2 regions of the Massilia sp. DD77 genome follow, and region 2 is predicted to be linked to the other one. Evidence: riboswitches for the same ligand, from Rfam matches in the RefSeq annotation. Region 2 holds a riboswitch; the other holds the start of a gene.
The links. A riboswitch is a leader RNA that binds a small molecule or an ion and turns the genes downstream of it on or off. The one in region 2 is predicted to bind glycine.

Region 1 (7,929 bases), on a different contig from region 2:
ACTACAGCTTCTACATGGCCGACATGGGCGCCCAGGCCTTCGAGCACCTGCGCATGGAGGGCGCCCTGCAGCGCGCCTTGCAGCGCCAGGAGTTCCTGCTGCACTACCAGCCGGTGGTGGACATCGGCAGCGGCGCCGTCAGCGGCGTCGAGGCGCTGCTGCGCTGGCAGCCGCAGGGCCAGCCCATGGTGTCGCCGGCCGATTTCATTCCGCTGGCCGAGGAGACCGGCCTGATCGTGCCGATCGGCGAATGGGTGCTGGCCACCGCCATGGAGCAGCAGGTGGCCTGGCGCCGCCAGGGCCTGCCGCCCGTGCGCATCAGCGTCAACCTGTCGGCGCGCCAGTTCCTGGGCCAGGACGTGGCCCACCAGGTGGGCATGCTGATGGCGCGCACCGGCTGCGACCCGCGCTACCTGACGCTCGAGATCACCGAGAGCGTGCTGATGGAAAACCCGGCCGCCGCCACCGAGACCATGGCGCGCCTGGCCGAGATGGGCGTGCAGCTGGCGATCGACGACTTCGGCACCGGCTATTCCAGCCTGGCGAGCCTGAAGCGCTTCCCCATCCACAGCCTCAAGATCGACCGCTCCTTCGTGATGGACCTGACCCAGGACGCCGACGACGCGGCCATCGTCAACGCCGTGATCGCGCTGGCGCACTCGATGAAGCTGAACGTGATCGCGGAAGGCGTGGAGACCGCCGAACAGCTGGCGATCCTGTCGGCGCGCGGCTGCGACCAGATGCAGGGCTACTGTTTCTCGCGGCCGGTGGCGCCGCAGGGGATCGAGGCCTTGCTCAGGGCTGCGAAGGCGGCATAAGACCGGCTGGCATACTGCCGTAAGCCGCACAACCGTCGTCCCGGCGAAGGCCGGGACCCAAGTTCGTGGCGCAGCGATAACGCATGCAAACTTAGGCCCCGGCCTGCGCCGGGGCGACGGTCATCAGGCCCCGGATGAGGATTGCACTACCTAAGCCCGCCCCACCGCCAATATCTGCTTCAGCTTCTCCGGATCCATCGGCTTCACGAAATGATGATGGAAGCCCACCGAGCGTGACAGGATGCGATCGTGCGCCTGGCCGTAGCCGGTGAGGGCGATGAACAGCGCCCCGGCGGTGGCCGGATCGGCGCGCAGGCGGCGCGCCAGCTCGTAGCCGTCCATGTCCGGCAAGCCGATGTCGAGGATGAACACTTGGGGTGGCCTACTTTGCGCGGCCTCGATCGCGTCGCGCGGGTGGGATTGCACCGACACCGCGTGGCCCTGGGCCTCGAGCAGGATCGCCAGCGACTCGGCGGCATCCACGTTGTCGTCCACGATCATGACCCGCATCGCCGGCGCCGCGGCCGCAGCGGCGTCCTGGCCGGCATGCGGCGTCCGTGCGCGCGCCGCGCCGGCGTCGATCGCCGGCAGCGCGATGGTGAAGGTACTGCCCGCGCCCGGCCCCGCGCTCTCGACCGTGACCGTGCCGCCGTGCAGGGTGACGATGGTCCTGACCAGGGCCAGGCCGATGCCGAGGCCGCCCTGGGCGCGGTCGGGCGTGCGCTCGGCCTGGGTGAACAGCTCGAATACGTGCGGCAGCAGGCCGGCATCGATGCCGATGCCGTTGTCGCTCACGCTGATGGCGACCATCCCGCCGCGCGCACGGACCTCGAGGCCGATGGCGCCGCCCTGGGGCGTGTACTTGGCCGCGTTGTTCAGCAGGTTGGCGACCACCTGGACCAGGCGGGTGCGGTCGCCGTGGACCAGGGCCGCACCCGGCTCCGCGCGGACCGTCAGCGCGTGGCGGCGCGCCTCGATCAGCGGGCGCGATTGCTCGACGGCGCTGGCCACCACGGCGCCGACGTCGACGTCGTCCTTTTCCAGCTCCACCAGGCCGCGCGTGACGCGCGAGACGTCGAGCAGGTCGTCGACCAGCGACACCATGTGCTTCACCTGGCGGCTGATGACTTCACTGGCCTTGCGCGCCCGCGCCGGATCGTCGGCGCTCAAGCGCAGCATCTCGGCCGCAGTGCTGATCGGCGCCAGCGGGTTGCGCAGCTCGTGCGCCAGCATGGCCAGGAATTCGTCCTTCTTGCGGTTGGCTTCGCGCAGCTCGAGTTCGGCCTGATAGCGCTCCGTCACGTCCACCGTGACCCCGCGCATGCGCGCCGGGCGCCCCTCGGCGTCGAACTGCACCTTGCCGCGGCTGTCGAGCCAGATCTGGCGCCCGTTGTCGGCGCGGACGAAGCGCACCACCTCCTGGTAGCTGCCGGCGCCTTCCAGCGCCCGGCGGTGCGAGGCGGCGATCTTGTCGCGGTCTTCCGGGTGGATGTACTCGCGGATCGCGTCCATGGTCGCCGGCTGGAAGCCCAGCACCAGCAGGGTGTTGTCGGAGTAGGCCAGTTCGCCGCTGGCGAAGTCCCAGTCCCAGACCACCATCTTGGCCGCGTGCATGCCGTCGCGCAGCCGTTCCTCGCTCTCGCGCTGGGCCGCCTGGGCCTCGACCGCGTCGGTCACGTCGTAGCCCTGGGCGAAGATGCCGATGGTCGTGCCGTACTGGTCCTTGTAGGGCTCATAGACCAGGTCGACGTAGCGCTGGGCGATCGGGCCGCCCGGTTCGCGCTGCACCGCGATCGGCATCGCGCGCGTGGCCCAGGACTGGCCGGTGGTGTAGACCCGGTCCAGGAATTCCTCGTAGCCCTGGCCGGCGACTTCCGGCAGCGCTTCCCACACCGCCTTGCCGAGCAGTTCGCGGTGGCCCACCAGCTGGTAATAGGCTTCGTTCACCATCTCGAACACGTGCTTGGGCCCCATCAGCACGGCCACGAAACCGGGCGCCTGGTTGAACAGGCTGCGCAGGTGCTCGCGTTCATTGTTGAGGATGCGCGACAAGGCCTCGTGCATCTGCGCCCGGTTGAAGTTCCCGGCGTTGCTCTCGCTGGGCGGCGTGAGCTGGAGCGTGGCGACCTGGGCGTCGGCGTCGAAGCGGTACAGTTCGGTGACGTCCACCGGGTTCTGGATCACGAGCAGGGGCTTGCCGTCGTCGTCCAGTACCGGCGTATGCACCGTGCTCCAGTAGCGCTCCTCGAAGCGGGGACCGTTCGGCGTCGGCACCTCGACCGCATAGCGCACGAAGGCGGTGGTGTCCGGCTCGCCCTTGGCCAGGGCGCGCAGCATCGAGGCCTTGACCTCGGCGATATCGGTGGCGTCCGGATTGGCGGGATCTTCGGGAAAAGCATCGAACACGTAGCGGCCGACGATGTCTTCCTCGGTGCGCTGGACCGAGCGCAGGTAGGCCCCGCTGGCGCCGACGATCGTCAGATCGGGGGCCATCACCAGGTAGGGGTAGGGGGTAGCGCGAAACAGGGCTCGGTAGTCGTTCAGGTTCATGCGCCGGATTGTCGCATGGATAGCCCCATTTTCCGCTGACGCTTGCCCCCCACCCGCTCCCGGTTTTACAGCGCCGGGCTGACGTTCATGCGCTGGGTATGGGTCCAGCGGTGGTCGGAGGCCGACACCGCCGAGCTGTAGGTGCGCCAGGTCTGGCCCTCGCCCGGCCACGGATCCATGATGTAGACGTAGTTCACGCCGTTATAGGTCTCGTAGCCGCGCCCGGCCATGATGTGTCCGCCGCCATTGGTCCAGCCGTAGCGGATCACGAACGGGCGGTTGGCATTGATGTCGGCGACCACGCTGTTCCACGACGAGGCCACGTTGTAGGCGGTGTTCGGCACCCCCCAGGCGGCCAGGATGTTCTGCACGCTGCCGCCCGTGCCGTACATCGAATTCGGCTGGTTGGCGTAGCTGTTCCAGTTGAAGGTGGAATTGCCGCAGGCGTAGTTGATGCCGAAGGCCCAGTTCACGATCTGGCACTGGCTCGGGGTCTTCTTGTACAGATTCAGGATGGCCTTGCTGCTGGCCGACCAGCACCATTGGCTGTGCTCCTGGGTGGTCAGGGGCACGTTGAGGGTCCGCCATTGGGCGAAGGCGCTCGGGGCGGCCAGGGTCAGCGCGGCGGCGGCCAGCAGGCCGCTCAGTGTCTTGTGTTTCTTGTTCATGGCTTGTCTCCGTATGCTTGATTGTCGTTGGCGCCGTCTTAGCGGTGCTCGTCCAGGTTGCGCTTGACCGCGGCGCGCAGCGCCGGCAGCAGCTCGGCTTCATCGGCCAGGACCGCGGTGGGGCGGCCGAAAGCGTCTGCGCGCTGCAGCGGCAGCGAAGCGCGGGCGGAAAACAAGGGAGCGAAGCGCGTGCCGCCGGCGGTCTCGACTTCGAGCAGGTCGGAACGGGCCTGGTAGATGCGCAGCAGGCGCAGGTTGGAGCGGTCGGCGTTCCCGTGCACGCCGGCCAGGGCGTCGAGGTCCTTCGACAGGACCGCGCCGCCATAGGCGACGGTCTCGAAGCGGCCCTGATGCCGTTCCACCGTCGCCAGTCCGATCGGACGGTCGCCCAGCAGCACCACGAAGCGCCACTGGTTGGCGTGGCGCGCCATGTTCTTCATCTTGCCGCGGCCGTTCAGCAGCTGGTCCGGATCGATGGTGTAGACCGGGAAACCGTCGCCGATGCGCGCATCCTTCAGCGAACGCAGGTCCTGCACGTCGAAGGGGAAGCCTTCCGGCGCCGATCCGCGCTGCAGCTGGTGGTTGATGAACCGGCTGAGATCGCGCTGGGCGGCGGCGAGGGCGCCTGAATGCTGGGTGGCGGCGAGGCGCGCCGCGCCCGGATCGCCCGCCTGCGCCAGTGCCTGCGGAGCGGCCAGGCCGAGTCCGAGGCCGAGCGCCCAGGCCGCGAGCAGTGCGCGCGGCTTGCCGTGTTGCCGTTGTTGAGCTTGCATTAGTACTCTCCATGAAAAATGAAAAAGCGACTCCCCGCCAGTCCGAGCGGGCGTCGGTTGCTGCTGCAAAGGACACGCCACAGGCGTGCCGGACAAAGGTGTGGATGCGGCCTCGCGGCCGCGGCCGGCAAGATGACGGACTAGGACGGACTAGGACGGACCAGGACGGCGCGGCGCGCCGCGGCGAGGCGGCCGTGGGAAGGGGCCAGGTAGGCAAGGGCGCGTTGCGCGGGCGCGCAAGGGCCCGGGGCGCCGCGCGCGGCACCAGGCAGGAATTCGGTCGACATACAATCCAGACACAGAAAGCGTCACAAGGGAAGACCGCGCGCCATCGGCGCGTCGGCACCCCCTCTGTGCTGGACCTGAGAGATTCACAGCCGCCATTGCGGCTGTTTGCTCCTTCGGTGTGCCGCGACGACGAACTCACGGCAACTCTTCAGAGTGTACTTCGCGGGATCGGTCCTTTTGCCTGAGAGATTCCGGGGTGGTTGCTCCTTCGGCGCCGTCGGGGATAGGACAGTCTCTCCCGATACCGCGGTTGGCTGTGTGCCAACTGTCTAGACAGGATAGCCCAGCTATTTCAATAAACTCAACGGTTTTGTGCGGCGTGTTGTTTCCGCACCCGCGTGCGCCGGGATCAGCGCGCCCCGTCGCCGGACGTACCGGACGATTCCGCGCCGCGGCCCGGGCGCTCGCCCAGCTTGTCCGAATCGTCGTCGGTGCCGGCGCGGTTCGCCATGCCGCCGTCGGCGGCGGCCGCGTCGCTGGGATTGCCGCCGCCGGACATGGCGACCTCGTCTTGCTGGCGGTTCTGCTGGCCCTGGCTGCCCTCGGCCTTGTCCACCGTGCTGCCCGGCACGCGTCCGCCGGCATTGCCGTGGCTCGACTGGGCTGCGCCCGCAGGGCCGACGTTGCTCTCCGGCGAGGCATGGTTGAAGTTGGTGTAGCGTCCCGAGCTGGCTTCGGTGCCGCGCTGCTCGCTCTGGCCGACGCTGGAGTAGCCGGCGCTGTCATCGGCGACGAAGCCGGAGGCGGAATCGGCGCTCTGGCGCAGGCCCTGCGGCGGCGCACGGTCACCCGAGGCGCGTGGTTTTCGATCGCTCATCATGGTCTCCTTGGCGTAAATGATGGACAGCTTCGATCTTAGCCATTCTTGCCGGATGCCCAATAGGAGCACGGTCCAGGGCCGCGTAGGAAGAGTCGGACGTGACGGTCCGTGACTTTTCCAGGCGAGGAAAATGTTATGCTGGTCTGCCAAGCGCAGGCGATGAATTTACTATTAAGAAAATGCTGAAAACCGCTGTCGTGAACGTCCTGAAGCGCAGCTGGATGCTACTCGTCTGCATTGCCGCAATCACCGTGAGCATGCAAACCTTGCGCGATACGCACGTCTCTTTCATCGCACTTGTCCTGATTTTGCTGGCGGCACTGCTGGCTGTCGGCCTTGTTGCACTTCCGGTCGAGATGCATAAATTGCGCAACGGCCGTCACTAGGGCCTGGCTTTCAGTGTCGATGTCGATCCATGCATCGTGAGTTGCGACAAATAATCCGTATCAGAACTTTATTCACGACCGGCATGGCCGCAGGCGCCTTGACCTATCTTTCGCTCGCGGTTCCGGGGCGTGTCAGCGCGGTATGCGCCAACGTGGACATGCCCGTCCTTTGCCCGGTGCTGGCCTATGGTTTTCCGCTGCCGTTTCTCGCGGACAGCCAAGGGGTGTCGCCGGTAGGGTCGGTGGCGCGGGATCCCTTGTCCTTGCTGATCGGCCTGGATGACGTCCTGTGGCCGCGGCTGGGTTTGTCGATCGCGTTCTGGATGCTTGTCGTCGTGGGTGGCAGCTTCGCTTGGCGGCGCTGGAACCAAGCACACCATGGTGAGTGAGCCGATCGCGGAAACCTAAGTGGCGACACGGCGGCGGGAGCCGCACTACAGTCGAGTGGCGTTCCCGACGTGGGCGGCCCTGCACGCCGCGCGCCTCGGGTCACTTCCACTTGCACAGGAGTCCCTCACGATGAGTTTCCGCAACCTGCTTTCCTCCGCGCTGATCGGCGCCGTCGCCAGCGCGCGATCGATGACCCCCATGGCCACGCTTGCGGCGGCACGCCTGGCGCATCGCCGTACCCCCGGTGAACTCCTGCTCCTGGATCGTCCCCTGTTCAAATACGGCGCCCTGGCCATGGGGGCAGGGGAGCTGCTGGGCGACAAGATGAAATCCGCGCCCGACCGCACCGTTTTCCTGGGACTGCTGGCGCGCGTCATGAGCGCAGGGATCGCGGGCGCCGCGCTGGCCTCGCCCGGACGCGAAAAGGCCGGTGCGGCGCTCGCGGTCGCTACCGCCGTGCCGCTGGCCTACCTGACCCTGGCCGGCCGCAAGCGCGCCATGGCGCGCATCGGCCAGACCCGCAGTGGATTGATCGAGGATGCGCTGATCGTCGCCGCGGGCTCCGCGGTGGTGGCCATGTCGACACGGCCGCGGCTGGGGCAGGCGCAGTTCTAGCCGATCCGTTCGAGCTTCTCGGCCGCCGGCGCGGCTTGCGTTGCCGCCGCTTCGCGGCCGTCGCGCAGCCAGGCGAACAGCACCGCCATCATGAAGGGCCCCACGAACAGGCCGATCACGCCCATGGTCGAGACACCGCCCAGCAGGCCGAACAGCACCGCCAGGAAGGGCAGGTTGACGCGCTTGCCGATCAGCTTGGGACGAATGAACTTGTCCACCATGAACAGCTCCACCGCGCCCCAGCTGAACAGGCCGAGGGCTGCGCCCGCATGGCCCTGACCCAGCAGCAGGAGCGAGACCATGGTGAAGGACAGCGGCGCCCCGCCCGGAATCAGGGCCAGGTAGCCGGTGATCACGCCCAGCAATGCCGGCGCGGGCGCCCCGGCGATCGCGTAGGCGATGCCCAGCACCACGCCTTCCAGCACGGCGATCGAGCACAGGCCCAGCGCCGTGCCGCGCACCGACAGCGGCAGGATGGCGCGCAGCCGTGGGTAATGGGCCGGCAGCAGGCGCTCGCCGGCGCCGTCCACGTAGCGCACCACCGCCGGGCCGTGCAGGTAGAGCACGAACAGGGTCAGCAGGGTCAGGAACAGGTAGAGGGCATTGGCCAGGATGGTCGAG
Region 2 (7,929 bases):
AAGACTTCCGGGCGGAAGGGATTGCCCGCGGCGCGCACCAGGTCGCGCCCGAGCAGCACGCCAAGGCGCACGCCCAGGCAGGCGAGCTGCTCGGAAAACTGGATGTCGAAGGGGCGGCTGACGGCGCTGAAGGCCAGCTTCTGGTCGATCTCTTCCAGAGGTACCAGGCTCAGCGCGACCGGCGCGGGGGCGGCCGGCTGCGGGTTCAAGGTCGAGAGTTCCTTGCGCAGGGCCAGTTCGATCCCGCTGCAAGCCAGGTGGAAGTAGGCGTAGGCGTTTTCCCTGAGCAAGTTACCGGACTTGATGCGGCGCGCGGCCAGCCTGGGATCGGGGCCGGCGCCCGTCATGTCGAGCATGGCCGCCACCATGCGGTGGACCATGTTCATCAGCTGGCCCTTGGCATGGCGGCAGGCGATACCGGCGAGCGCATCCAGGGCCGCCTGCCGGTCGGCGGCGGCCTTGCGGGCGGCGGGCGTCTGTGCGGATGGAGTGGCCATGGCGTCAAGCGGAGTCGATTCCCCCATTGTGCCACACTATTTCCATAAGGCAATAACAACGGCGATATTTCTGAAAACATGTTGCTGTATCCCTGCAGGATGGACTAACTCATCAGGAAATAATTGCTTTCAGATTGTAGGAGCGTCTCCTACACTGCATCAGGCGGTGTTCCGATAGCGATGCATCAACTCGAAAAGCATGATGAATTCACCGGACATGCCACGAATCATTCGGACATCGCCGAGTAGAAGTCCTCTCCCACTTTGAAAGGAAACATCATGGCCTCGAAGCAAGGTAGCAAGCGCGGCTCGTCCCAGCAGGACGCCAGCCGTCAGAGCAGCAAGAGCTCGGGCAACAAGCAATCGGGTTCCTCGGGCTCCGGATCGGGCTCGGGCGGCGGCACCCGCGGCGGCACCCCGGAGCAGCACGCCGAAGCCGGCCGTCAAAGCCACAAGAACGACAAGCGTTGAGTGCTTTGCTCCGGCCGGCCCGGAGCCGCCAGCCCGCCGAGCACATGCCGGCGGGCTTTTCTTCATCTATATGTCGGACAAGGCGCCGTGGCGATGGCGCAAGAACTATAGGCTATGCAGATAAGCGGCCTCCGCACATCGGACAATCCGATGCGCACGCCGCCCGCCGCCGCTCAAATATTACGCAGGATGGCGCCCTTGGGCGGCGCGAAATCGCGGATATCGTTCACCAGGCCGGCGGTCTTGGCGTCGCGCGCATTCAGGTGCAGGTCGGAATACTGGTGGATGCTCCACTGCTCCGGGGTCAGCTCGACCGTCTTGCGCAGGATCGACTCGGTACGCGCGTCGTCGGCGCGCAGGCCCTCGACGATGATGTTGAGCGCATCCGGACGCGAACCCGGCGAAGCGGTCGCATGCGACTTGTGGACCATGAAGCGCGCCGTGTCGCTGCAATAGCGCTCGCTGCCGCACAGGTAGAGGATGACCGCGATCGAGGCCACCGCCCCGCCGTTGTACATCACAAACTTGATCGGTGAACTGGCCATGAAGTTGTACAGGCACAGGCCGTCGCTCACGTAGCCGCCATTGGACTGCACCAGGATGTGGGCAGTCTCGATGCCGTCCTCGGTCATGGCGGCGACCGCGTCGAACACCCGGTGGACCATGTCGCTATTGACGTCGCCGGACAGCGTGAACCAGCCTGTTTTTTCCTGTTGTGATTTGTCTTCGCTCATAGTTTTTTCCGCGGCAAGGTGTGTGCCTTAAGTGTAGCAAAACCGCCGAAGGAGGCCTGCCACCATGCGTCTATAGTGCGCGGCAATGCTTTTAGGAATCGAACTGCGGCCCACGGGCCGTCATCCCCGCGACGGCGGGGAGTTATTGCCGCCAGTGGCGGCAATAACGTTTACAGGGTGCAGGCCGCCGCTTTTGCCCCCTCTTCTCCCCTCTTGGCTGGTTGACACCAGGCTCCCTCTAGCATATCCTCCACAGTCTTGACCGGGAGAGCGCAGCACGCTGCCGCCGAAGGGGCACTACCCACAAACTCTCAGGCAAAAGGACCGGTCAAGGAGCGGCGGCGCATGGCGCAGCCGGCTCAACTCTGGAGAGCGGCCGCGGCTCGGCATGAGCGAGCGGCCCACCGAAGGGGCAGGCGGCTTTGCCGCTATCTCTCAGGTACCAAGGACAGAGGGGATTGAAGCGCACGGCGACGTGCCCGCTCCCCTATTCACCTGCCCTGAGGATTCCATGACGCTCAAAGCGACTCCGCTCAATTCCGCTCACCGTGCCGCCGGCGCCAAGATGGTCGACTTCGGCGGCTGGGACATGCCGGTCAACTACGGCTCCCAGATCGAGGAGCACAACGCGGTGCGCACTGACGCCGGCATGTTCGACGTGTCCCATATGTGCGTGGTCGACCTCAAGGGCGCCAATGTGCGGGCTTTCCTGCGCGGCCTGCTGGCCAACAACGTCGACAAGCTGCAGGTCCCGGGCAAGGCCCTCTACTCCTGCATGCTGAACCCTGAAGGCGGCGTGATCGACGACCTGATCGTCTACTTCTTCAGCGAAGACTGGTTCCGCATCGTGGTCAACGCCGGCACCGCCGACAAGGACGTGGCCTGGATGAACCAGCAGAACGCCGCCACCAATGCCGGCCTCACCATCACCCAGCGCCGCGATCGCAGTGACCAGAACCTCGATCCTATCGCCCTGATCGCCGTGCAGGGCCCGAACGCCCGCGCCAAGGCCTGGGACGTGCTGCCGGAAACGAAAGCCGCTTCGGAAGCGCTCAAGCCCTTCAACGTCGTCATCGTCCCCGACACGGCGTTTGGCGAAGTCATGGTCGCGCGCACCGGCTACACCGGCGAGGACGGCTTCGAGATCGGCGTCTCCGCGGACAAGGCCGAAGCCCTGTGGAACGCCTTCGCCGCCGCCGGCATCAAGCCGGCCGGCCTGGGCGCGCGCGACACCCTGCGCCTGGAAGCCGGCATGAACCTCTACGGCCAGGACATGGACGAGACCGTGAACCCGCTGGACGCCGGCCTGGGCTGGACCATCGACCTGGTCTCCGAGCGCGACTTCATCGGCAAGGCCGCGCTCCAGGCCAAGGGCCAGCAGGCCAACTTCGTCGGCCTGATCCTGCGCGAGAAAGGCGGCATCCTGCGCGCCCACCAGAAAGTGATCAGCGCCGCCGGCAACGAAGGCGAAATCACCAGCGGCACCTTCAGCCCGAGCATGCAGCAGGCGATCGCCCTCGCGCGTGTGCCGCTGGACGTGGCGATCGGCGACACCGTGCAGGTCGTGATCCGCGACAAGCAGCTGGCAGCCTCGGTCGTCAAGCTGCCCTTCGTTCGCAACGGCAAAGTGCTCGCCGCCTAATAGAACAAGCAAATATAATCACCGCGTCACCCACCCCAGGAGCAAAAACATGAACATCCCTACCGACCTGAAATACACCGAGTCCCACGAGTGGGTCCGCCGCGAGGCTGACGGCACCCTGACCGTCGGCATCACCGAATACGCGCAGGACGCACTGGGCGACATCGTGTTCGTCGAACTGCCGCAGGTCGGCAAGGCCTTTACCGCCGGCGACGACGCCGCCGTGGTGGAGTCGGTCAAGGCGGCGAGCGACATCTACGCCCCGGTGTCGGGCACCGTCACCGCCGTGAATCAGCCGGTCGCCGATGCGCCGGACTCGATCAACCAGGACGCCTATGGCGCCTGGCTGTTCAAGCTGCAGCCCGCCGATGCGGCGAGCTTCGACGCGCTGATGGATGCCGACGCCTACGGCAAGACCACCGACAACTGATCCTCAAGAGAGGCGCGCCGTCCACCACGGCGCGCCTTTTTCGTATTCCAGGCTTCCCGACTCTTCACGAATTTCTTCATTCCCGCCAGCCCATAAGGCGCCGGCAATTCATCTGGCCACCATCATGACCCGTTCCAGCCTCACCCAACTCGAAGCCCGCGATTCGTTCATCCCGCGCCATATCGGCCCGTCCGAATCCGAACAGGCAGCCATGCTGTCGACCCTCGGCTACGCCTCGCGCGCAGCCCTGATCGACGCCGTGGTCCCTGCCAACATCCGCCGCAAGGACACGCTGGACCTGGGCCAGTTCGCCGAGCCGCGCACCGAGGAAGACGCGCTTGCCGTCCTGAAAGCGCTGGCGTCGAAGAACAAGGTCATGAAGTCGATGATCGGCCAGGGCTACTACGGCACCCACACTCCGAAGGTCATCCTGCGCAACATCTTCGAGAACCCGGCCTGGTACACCGCCTACACCCCCTACCAGCCCGAGATCTCGCAGGGCCGCCTGGAAGCGATCCTGAACTTCCAGCAGACCATCACCGACCTGACCGGCATGGGCATCGCCAACTCCTCGATGCTGGACGAAGGCACCGCCGCCGCCGAAGCCATGACCCTGCTGCAGCGTGTCGGCAAGTCGGCCTCGAAGGTGTTCTACGTGGCCGACGACGTGCTGCCGCAGACCCGCGAAGTGATCGAGACCCGCGCCAAGCCGATCGGCGTCGAAGTGCGCACCATCGCGGCAAGCGATGTCGAAACCCTGAACGAAACCTGCTTCGGCGTGCTGCTGCAGTACCCGGGCGTGAACGGCGAAGTGCGCGACTACCGCGCCGCCGTGGAGCACCTGCACGCCGCCGGCGCGATGGTGGTCGTGGCCGCCGACCTGCTGGCCCTGACCATGCTCACCCCGCCGGGCGAATGGGGCGCCGACGTGGTCGTCGGCAACAGCCAGCGCTTCGGCGTGCCGCTCGGCTTCGGCGGCCCGCATGCCGGCTACCTGGCCACCCGAGACGAATTCAAGCGCAGCATGGCGGGCCGCCTGGTCGGCGTCACCGTCGATGCGCAGGGCAACCAGGCCTACCGCCTGGCGCTGCAGACGCGCGAGCAGCACATCCGCCGCGAGAAGGCGACCTCGAACATCTGCACCGCCCAGGTGCTGCTGGCCGTGATGGCCGGCATGTACGCTGTCTACCACGGCCCGCAGGGCCTGAAGCAGATCGCCCAGCGCGTGCACCGCCAGACCGCCATCCTGGCCCGCGGCCTGCAGCAGCTCGGCGCCGAGGTGCTCAACACCACCTACTTCGACACCCTGACCATCAAGGGCGACGCGGGCGCGCTGCACACCGCCGCCAACGAGGCCGGCATCAACCTGCGCCGCATCGACGACCAGCACGTGGGCATCTCGCTCGACGAGACCACCACCCGCGACGACCTGGCCGCGCTGTTCGGCATCTTCGGCAAAGGAAAGTCGATCGACATCGACGCCCTGGACGAGGACGTGGCGGACGCCTTCCCGGCCTCGCTCACCCGCGAAAGCGCCTACCTGACCCACCCGACCTTCCACCGCTATCACGCCGAGCACGAGATGCTGCGCTACCTGCGCTCGCTGGCCGACAAGGACCTGGCGCTGGACCGCACCATGATTCCCCTGGGCTCGTGCACCATGAAGCTGAACGCGACCTCGGAAATGATCCCGGTCACCTGGCCGGAGTTCTCGAACATCCACCCGTTCGCACCGAACGACCAGACCGTGGGCTACCGCGAGATGATCGACCAGCTGGAAGCCATGCTGTGCGCCGCCACCGGCTACGCCGCCATCTCGCTGCAGCCGAACGCCGGTTCCCAAGGAGAATACGCGGGCCTGCTCGTTATTCAGAAATATCATGAGTCGCGTGGCGAAGGCCACCGCAACATCTGCCTGATCCCGTCCTCGGCCCACGGCACCAACCCGGCCTCGGCCAGCATGGTCGGCATGAAGGTGGTCGTCACCGCCTGCGACGAGAACGGCAACGTCGACCTGGACGACCTGAAGGCCAAGGCCGAGCAGTACAGCAAGGACCTGGCCTGCGTCATGGTCACCTACCCGTCGACCCACGGCGTATTCGAGGAAGGCATCAAGGAACTGTGCGAGATCGTGCACGCCCACGGCGGGCAGGTCTATGTCGACGGCGCCAACATGAACGCGATGGTCGGCGTGGCCGCGCCGGGCGCCTTCGGCGGCGACGTCAGCCACCTGAACCTGCACAAGACCTTCTGCATCCCGCACGGCGGCGGCGGCCCCGGCGTGGGCCCGATCGGCGTCGGCGCGCACCTGGCCAAGTTCCTGCCGAACCAGCTCTCGACCGGCTACGTCCGCGACGAACAGGGCATCGGCGCGGTCAGCGCGGCGGCCTACGGCTCGGCCTCGATCCTGCCGATCTCGTGGATGTACATCGCGATGATGGGCGCGCAAGGCCTGACCGCCGCGACCGAAGTGGCGATCCTGAACGCCAACTACATCGCGCGCCGCCTGGCTCCGCACTACCCGGTGCTGTACACCGGCCACGACGGCCTGGTCGCGCACGAGTGCATCATCGACCTGCGCCCGCTGCAGGACAAGACCGGCATCAGCAACGAAGACGTGGCCAAGCGCCTGATGGACTTCGGCTTCCATGCCCCGACCATGAGCTTCCCGGTGCCCGGCACCCTGATGATCGAGCCGACCGAGTCGGAATCGAAGGCGGAGCTGGACCGCTTCATCGAAGCGATGATCACCATCCACGCCGAGATCGTGAAGGTCGAGCGCGGCGAGTACGACAAGATGGACAACCCGCTCAAGGGCGCCCCGCACACCGCGGACGTGGTCACCGCCGACGACTGGCAGCACGGCTACACCCGTGAAGTGGCGGCCTTCCCGGTCGCTTCGCTGCGCAAGAAGAAGTACTGGCCGCCGGTCGGCCGCGCCGACAACGTGTACGGCGACCGCAACCTGTTCTGCGGCTGCGCACCGATCAGCGACTACGAGTAAGCCATCGTAGCCTGCGCTTTCACTTGCGGCTGGACGCCAGCCGCAAGTGGGAGGCCGGATAACGGCGGCGCTCGCGCGCGAGTTCGCGTGGGGTTTCCTGTCCACCTGCGCCGTTTTCCTTTTCCACCACCGGTTCCGCGGGCGGCTCTGCCGGCGGCTCTGCGAGCCGGAAGCCCGCCATGGTGCGCGACAGCGCCAGCGCCTGCATCTGCAGGGTGCGCGCGGCCAGCGCCGCCTCCTCGACCAGGGTGGTGTTCTGGCGCGTCACCTGGTCCATGCGCACGATGGCCTGGTTCACGTCCTGCAAATTCGACTCCTGGCCCAGGCTGACCGAGCCGATTCGGTTCACGATGTCTTCCACCTGGCGTACCGAGCTGGCGATCTGCTGCATGCTGCTGCCGGCCTGCGCCGCCCAGGCGGCGCCGCCGTCGATCTCGTTCACCGACTGCGTGGCCAGCACCCGGATCTCGCCCGCCGACGCCGTCACGCGCCGCGCCAGCTGGCGCATTTCCGAGGTCACCGCCGCCATGCCGGCGGCGTCAAGTCCCTTGCGCGCCGCGTCCAGCCCGGCGTTGAGCGCCAGCGTGTTGGCCTGCGCCGCCAGGGCGTCGAGCGCGTCCACGATCTCCACCACCCGTAACGCGCTGCGCTTGCCCGAGGCCAGCGCCGCCACCAGGCGCTCGACCACCCCGCCGCCCTCGTGCGCCGCTTCTCCCGCCGATGCCGCCAGCTGGTTGGCGGCATGCGCGCCGTCGGCCGCCAGGCCGACGCTGGCCTCCAGTTCCTTCATCGAGCCCGCCGTGTCCAGCATCGAGTTGGCCCCGAATACGGCGCGGCTACCCAGGCTCAGGCTGCCCAGCTTGATGTCGCGCGAGGCTATGCCGATCAGGCGCGCCGATTCCAGGATGCTGCGCAAGGTGCCGTTCAGGTGGCGGATGCTGGCGTCCAGGGCGCGCGAGGTGTCGGCGATCTCGTCGCCGCCGTAGGCGCGCTCGCGCACCGTCAGGTCGCCGCTGGCCAGCCCGCTGGCGGCGGCGCCGATGCCGCGGATCTCGTCCAGCAGCAGGCGCCGCACGGCGAAGCTGATCGCCAGCGAGATGCCGACGGCAAGCGCGATCACGATGGGCATCAGGGTCGACACCAGGCGGAAG

Region 1: it holds a riboswitch for glycine, as region 2 does, so the genes downstream of both, V7778_RS23315 (hypothetical protein) here and gcvT (glycine cleavage system aminomethyltransferase GcvT) in region 2, are expected to answer to the same signal.

What each region holds. Positions count from the first base shown of each region.
Region 1 is NZ_JBAMDH010000055.1:15,189-23,117, forward strand. Features, by position in the region: gene V7778_RS23300 (EAL domain-containing protein) at 1-818, shown strand, start outside; gene V7778_RS23305 (hybrid sensor histidine kinase/response regulator) at 969-3,368, opposite strand; gene V7778_RS23310 (C39 family peptidase) at 3,434-4,036, opposite strand; gene V7778_RS23315 (hypothetical protein) at 4,075-4,809, opposite strand; glycine riboswitch at 5,257-5,348, opposite strand; gene V7778_RS23320 (hypothetical protein) at 5,447-5,914, opposite strand; gene V7778_RS23325 (hypothetical protein) at 6,016-6,303, shown strand; gene V7778_RS23330 (hypothetical protein) at 6,387-6,692, shown strand; gene V7778_RS23335 (hypothetical protein) at 6,823-7,308, shown strand; gene V7778_RS23340 (AI-2E family transporter) at 7,305-7,929, opposite strand, start outside.
Region 2 is NZ_JBAMDH010000025.1:83,386-91,314, reverse strand. Features, by position in the region: partial or broken gene V7778_RS16360 (DUF1631 family protein) at 1-497, opposite strand, end outside; gene V7778_RS16355 (hypothetical protein) at 777-968, shown strand; gene V7778_RS16350 (ATP-dependent Clp protease proteolytic subunit) at 1,142-1,702, opposite strand; glycine riboswitch at 1,956-2,039, shown strand; glycine riboswitch at 2,058-2,164, shown strand; gene gcvT (glycine cleavage system aminomethyltransferase GcvT) at 2,214-3,344, shown strand; gene gcvH (glycine cleavage system protein GcvH) at 3,394-3,774, shown strand; gene gcvP (aminomethyl-transferring glycine dehydrogenase) at 3,899-6,778, shown strand; gene V7778_RS16330 (methyl-accepting chemotaxis protein) at 6,798-7,929, opposite strand, start outside.